DNA from 2 places in the Pseudoalteromonas sp. Scap06 genome. Region 1 is predicted to be linked to the other one. Evidence: predicted binding sites of a transcription regulator. Region 1 holds the regulator's gene; the other holds the start of a gene.
The links. Region 1 encodes FliA, which starts transcription of late flagellar genes. Its sites were predicted from a motif close to CTAAAGNTNNNNNNNNNNNNGCCGATA; they were not measured.
Positions count from the first base shown of each region.

Region 2: FLM47_RS14065 (DUF5610 domain-containing protein) is a predicted target of FliA. The motif match lies at 1,190-1,216, and genes of this name have one in related genera.

Region 1 covers NZ_CP041330.1:2,423,080-2,426,502, forward strand. The annotation lists gene FLM47_RS11245 (chemotaxis protein CheA) at 1-106, opposite strand, end outside; gene FLM47_RS11250 (protein phosphatase CheZ) at 121-894, opposite strand; gene cheY (chemotaxis response regulator CheY) at 911-1,294, opposite strand; gene FLM47_RS11260 (RNA polymerase sigma factor FliA) at 1,335-2,045, opposite strand; gene FLM47_RS11265 (MinD/ParA family protein) at 2,072-2,932, opposite strand; gene flhF (flagellar biosynthesis protein FlhF) at 2,925-3,423, opposite strand, start outside.
Region 2 covers NZ_CP041330.1:3,043,110-3,046,532, forward strand. The annotation lists gene FLM47_RS14065 (DUF5610 domain-containing protein) at 36-1,160, opposite strand; gene trmA (tRNA (uridine(54)-C5)-methyltransferase TrmA) at 1,325-2,422, shown strand; gene FLM47_RS14075 (DUF523 domain-containing protein) at 2,432-2,884, opposite strand; gene FLM47_RS14080 (thiol:disulfide interchange protein DsbA/DsbL) at 2,947-3,423, opposite strand, start outside.

The DNA of each region.
Region 1 (3,423 bases):
CTGGGTTGTTTTCCAGTTCTACTAACTGTTCAGATAAAAGCTCAAGGATTTCTCCGGCCTCTACTAAAAAGTCTTGTAAAATATCTTCATCGACTTCAAAGCTCATGCAGTACTCTCCTATTAGAAGCCCAAACTTGATAATAGATCATCAACTTCATCTTGATCAGATACAACATCATTACGCGATTCTTTATCAATAATAGGCCCTTCAGGGCCTGCTAGTGTTTGTGCAACAATGGAATCTTCTGTTTCTTCTGGTTGTTCGGTCTGTTGTGTTGGCTCAACCTCACCTTGTGCTGCAAATGCAGTTAACAAGTGGATCAAGCTTTCTTCAACTTCACGCACAAGTTCAATAACACGACGAATAACCTGACCAGTTAAATCTTGATAGTCTTGAGCCATCAATACATTGGTCATCAACATCTGCAACTCATCAGTTTTATGATGAGAGCTGTTCATAAACTTATCAATACTATGACAAAGTGACTTAAACTCACCAAGCTCAATTTCCCGGTTCATTAACCGATCCCACGTTGGCTTGATATCAGAAATTTCGTCAGCAATTTCTTGCGCTAAAGGTAAGCTAGCTTCAACTGCATCCATTGTTTTATTGGCTGCATTCTCAGTCATTTCCATGACATAGTTGAGGCGTTTCTTAGCATCAGGGATGGCATCAGTGGTAATGTCTGTTAAGCGCGTATCTAACTCGAAACTCTTTAAAGCTTCATGTAATTGACGCGTTAACTTACCTACCTCAGCAAATAACTGTGATTGCTCTTGTGAAGCTGTTTCTAAAATTAACTGATTCGCTTTATCTTGCTCACCATTTTCTAAAAAAACAACCAACTGGCGAGCTTGTTCTAAAGTAATCTGAGGCGCAGCAGGTGCTGACATAAGCCTCTCCCTCTCATTAACCTAAGCGTTCGAACACTTTTTCTAATTTAGTCTTCAATGTACCTGCAGTAAATGGTTTAACAATATAACCATTAACACCTGCTTGGGCCGCAGCTACTATTTGTTCTTTTTTAGCTTCTGCTGTAACCATTAAAACAGGAATATGCTTTAATTTGTCATCAGCTCGAATTGCCCTCAAAAGATCAATACCTTGCATGCCTGGCATATTCCAATCTGTTACAACAAAATCAAATACTTGATTTTGCAACATAGGTAAAGCAGTTGACCCATCATCCGCTTCTTGAACATTGGTAAAACCTAAATCGCGCAACAGGTTTTTAATAATACGTCTCATTGTTGAAAAATCATCAACAACAAGAATTTTAATGTTTTTATCCAAAACATCCTCCAGTGAGGCCTGAACCTTTATTTACTTACTTCTAGTTTATCCAGTCATTGATTTTTGCTTTAAGCTTAATCATCGCCTGACCATGTATCTGACTTACACGCGACTCACTAACATCGAGTATATGCCCAATTTCTTTTAAATTCATTTCATCGTTATAGTACAAAGAAAGCACCATTGCATCTTTTTCCGGTAACGACTTTATCGCATTGAGTAAAGACTCATTAAACCGTTCATTTTTAACATTATTGAAAGGTTTGTCTAGTGCTAAATCTTGGCCATGAGGTGTAATCACATCATCGTCAATACCAAGGTCCTCAATGCCCAAAACTTTGCTTACATTGACATCATTTAAAATATGATGGTACTCATTTAACGAAATTTCAAGTTTTTCAGCCACTTCACTATCTTTAGGTTCACGATTTAAACTGTTTTCAAGCGCGACTATCGTCTCTGCTACTAGTCTACTTTTTCTGTGAACTGAACGTGGAACCCAATCACCTCGTCGCATTTCATCTATCATTGCACCACGAATACGAATACCCGCAAAGGTTTCAAAACTCGCGCCTTTACTGGCATCGAAGTTTTTTGAAGCCTCTATTAAGCCAATCATACCTGATTGAATTAAATCATCTAGTTGCACACTGGCCGGTAAACGAGCAATTAAATGGCATGCCACTTTTTTGACTAATGAGGCATGCTTTTCAACAATCATATTTAAATTCTGTGCTGACTGATATCCCATAGCTCTATTCACCGGTATTGTCATCGTTAGTTACTAACTAGCTTCTCAATAAAAAACTCTAAATGACCCGAGGCTTGACTAGGTGTTTGCCACTTAGTAATTTTTGTCGCCAGTGTTTTAAAAGCAATCGCAGCAGGAGACCCTGGAAAAACTTCAACTATCACTTTTTGGCGACGCGTTGATTTGCGCATATTCTCATCATAAGGAACTGTTGCAACCAACTCCATGGTTATATCTAAAAATCGGTCGGTTACTTTTGATAGTTTAGCAAATAATTCCTGCCCTTCACGTAAGCTACGCACCATGTTGGCAACAATTTTAAATTTGATTACGCCGTGTTCACGGCTCAGTACTTTAATTAGTGCATAAGCATCAGTAATTGAGGTTGGCTCATCACATACCACCACAACCACATCTTGTGCGGCGCGAGAAAAGCTCAATACCATGTCAGAAATACCCGCTGCGGTATCCACAATTAAAATATCAAAATCGGTGTTAAGCTCGCTAAATGCACGGATAAGTCCGGCGTGCTCTGAAGGAGATAGCTCAACCATGCTTTGCGATCCCGATGTTGCAGGTACTATTTTTATGCCTGCGGGGCCTTCAACTAAAATATCTTCGAGTTCACATTCACCTGATAAAACATGAGACAAATTGCGCTCTACACGCAGTCCAAGCATAACATCACAATTAGCTAACCCTAAATCAGCATCTAATACCAGCACACGCTTGCCTTGTTGGCCTAACGCGATTGCCGTGTTAAGGGATACGTTTGTTTTACCCACTCCACCTTTGCCGCCGGTGACAGCGATAACTTTTACGCCGTTATTATTATTGTTGCTCATTTTGCGAAGGCCGCTTGCTTGATCTAAAACTGTGTTAATCATACATCTCTACTGTGTTCGACGCCACTGATTGGTGTCTTGATTGTTGTGCTTTTATTCTTTTTAAATACAATTGCTCAGCTTTTTTTACTAGTTTTTCAGCATTTGCCACTCTGATATCTTCTGGTACTCGCTGACCATTAGTAAGATACCCTATTGGGAGACGATTTTGAATCGCAATACTAATAATCTCACCTAAACTCAATGACTCATCTAACTTAGTAAAAATACACCCACTAAGCTGTACTTTTTTAAAGTGCCTTACTGTCTCTTGTAATACATTGATTTGCGCTGTAGCACTTAATACTAAATAACTACGTATATCCACACGTTGATTACGCATTAAGGTATTAAGCTGCTCAGTTAAGCGTAAATCTCGCTGACTCATTCCTGCTGTATCAATTAAGACTAGACGTTTATTTCGTAAATGGTATAAAACTTCTGCTAATTCATTTGCATCTTTAACTTGTTTTACGCCACAGCCAATAATTCGA
Region 2 (3,423 bases), 620 kb from region 1:
AGTTTGCCATGAGGCTTTTATAAAAGAAAGTAGTTTTACTCAGCGTTTAGTTTTGCAGTAGCTGTGTTTAATTTATCTAAGTTTTCAAACATGGTGTTAGTGTAATCAACCAGTTTATCTATTTCTTGTTGATCTTGATTTAGCCATTGAATGATACCTGATAGCTGGCTTTCTAATCCTAGTGTTTGCGCTTTAGAGTAAGCCGATTTTAGATCATCATTAAAAGGTGCGACGGTTTCGGCAATGGCCTTTTCTGATGTTGGCTTAATTTGTTCATACTCTTTAATAGCTGCCACAGTTTTGCTTTGACGTAAGTCCATTGAAAATGCCACCAGCTGTTCATTTCCTAAGCTGAGTTCTTGGGCTTGTTCAAATGCTTTATCTAAGTCGCCACTGAAAAAGGTTTTACTTACATCTTGTAACTCTGCCATTAAATCATTTATAGCTTGCTGTTCGTCTTCATTAAGCTCTCCATTTACTGACATAGAAAATGACAACTCACGAGACTCAGAAAATTGCGTACTAAATGCTTGTGAGCTTTCAGTTTGCTGATAGCGACTAGATGACTGGGATTGGTAAGCGTCTGCAAAACTAATACTCACCTCATCACCTTCTGCGGTGGTAAAAGTATAATCAGCGCTGTTACTAAGGTTCACATATTGCGATTGACTAACCGTTACACTTGCTGGCTGAGGATTAAATAAGTTCTGCTCAAATTTATCAAGGCCATTAAAGATGCCCTCTTTTGATTTATCAATACCCTCTTCAAGCTCTTGATTAAATACGCCCATGCCTTTTAATTCATCGACAGCTTCATCAACACCTGTTTGCACGCCTTTACGTGCCTGGTTGAGTATATCTTGTAGCTTGTCATCATCGGCACCATTGGCTTTGGCTTTTTTTACTGAGCTGGTCACAAAGTCTAAAACATTTTTGACTACTTCATTAAAATCAAACAATGGTTTGTCTTTTTTCGCTTCAGCAACCGGCAAGCCTAATTCTTTTGCCATTTTGTCACCCAATACGGCAGCAGCCAATTCTTTTCCGCGTTGCTGATAGCTAGTTGGTGGGGAGTCTATTTTAGGCTGTGGCATTGCTTGCTTAGTATTGTATTTATTGGCATTGCTGTTTGGAACAAAACTAAAGTTACCTATTTTCATGAGAAGACTCCTATTTAGACATACTCTTATATCGGCCAAGTAAGCCTATACTGTAGTAAAATGCTTAAAAAAAGCTCACTATATTTGATCAAAACTAGACAAATACGCTTCGCTCCCTACAATAGCGCCGATAAACAGATCTCAACGATAAGGTTATACCGTTAATGGCAGTTATAAATATAGATACCACGCAGTACGATGCACAATTAAATGAAAAAGAGCAGCGTATTACAGAGCAGTTTCAACGTTTCGGTGTAAAACAGTTAGAAGTATTTAGCTCTGAGCCTATTAACTACCGTCAACGTGCAGAATTTAGAGTATGGCACGATGGTGACGATCTGTTTCACATTATGTTTGATCAACAAACGAAAGATAAAATACGTGTTGATACCTTTGACCCTGCAGCTCCTTTAGTAGGTGAAGTTATGCAGGTAATGATTGATAACTTAAAAGGCTGCGAAGTACTGCGTCGTAAATTATTCCAAATAGATTATTTATCGACCCTCAGCGGTGAAATTTTAGTAAGCTTGCTTTATCACAAGCCACTTGATGAAAACTGGTTAACTGAGATTAATGCCTTAAAGGAAAAGCTAAGTAGCCAGTACAAAATTGACTTTATTGGCCGTGCACGTAAGCAAAAAGAAAAATTAGGCGATGACTTTGTTACTGAGCGTTTAATGGTAAATGGCCAAGAGCTAATCTATCAACAGGTAGAAAATAGCTTTACTCAGCCTAATGCGAAGGTGAATATTAAAATGTTAGAGTGGGCACAAGAGCTATGTAAACCACTAAACAATGATTTACTAGAGCTGTATTGTGGTAACGGAAACTTTTCAATTGCACTTGCGGGCTCATTTAATAAAGTGCTGGCAACAGAAATATCAAAATCGTCTGTGCATTCAGCGCAATATAATATTGCTCAAAACAAAGTAACTAACTTAGATATTATTCGCATGTCGAGCGAAGAGTTTACTCAGGCAATGAAAGGCGAGCGTACTTTCTCTCGCTTAGATGGTATTGACCTTAGTAGTTACAACTGCCAAACCATTCTAGTCGACCCACCTCGTGCTGGCATGGATACCCTAACGTGTGATTTAGTGGCTAACTATGAGAATATTATTTATATATCATGTAACCCAGATACGTTAGAGCGTGATCTTGATCACTTATGCCAAACCCATGAGGTTAAGCGCTTTGCAATATTTGATCAGTTCCCTTACACACACCATATTGAATCTGGTGTATTTTTACAGAAAAAATAAAATCCAATACTATAATGCCAGCGCCTTGATAAGTGCTGGTATTTGCTCTTCACTAAATACTTTAACTTGATGCTTTACCAATAACTTAGCGGTCAGCCCCATGCCTTTTACTTTCACCCCACTATGGCTTCCATCATAAATTGTATTACGGCCACACGAAGGACTAGACTCTTTTAGTAAAGCAAAGCGAATATTATGCTTATTACAAAGGGCTAATGCTTTATTAGCGCCAGCTTCAAATGCACTTGTTACATCCTCGGCAGTATTTGTAATAACTCGATTTTGCTTTATCTCAGCGGGCGCTCTAGGCACGAGTAAGCCACCAGCAATCTCAGGACAAAATACGATTAATCTATTTTGCTTTTGCCACAAATTAAGTTGAGGGTGCAATATTGTTTGGCCTTTACCATCATAACGAACTGGCAAACCTAACAAACAACTTGAGATTAAAATTTTTTCCATAATGAATTTTCTTCTCCAAATAAAAAAGCTCCTTTCGGAGCTTTTTTATTTCACTAAACTAATTATTTATTTGCTAAGTAGTTAATAAGTGCGCTTACATCTTCTGGCGATGAAATACCTGACTCGCCACCTAAGTTAAGCTTATATTTACCATTAACAATAAATGTTGGAACGCCACGCAGTGCCCCTTTTCCTTTAAAGTAATCTTGGTCGCGCTTCATTTTAGAGCTCAGTGTACGTACCGAGAAGCTTTCAAATAATTTATCAAACTTGTCGCCATCTACACCTTGCGCTAAAAATACATCTTTTACATCTGCAAGCTCATTAAAACGAGCACGCTTTGCGTGAATGTGGTCAAACATCGCTGAAATAATTTTATCTTTTTGCGGTAGTACTTCAGCAGTAGCTAGTGCTTGGCTGATCATGGTTTGATGTTCTGGGTCACGAACGCCCACGAAATCCACATGGCTTTTCTTAAACTTTACGTTTTTGTCTAGCTTAGGTTTGATCTCAGCAAGCAGTGGCTCCATGTTATTACA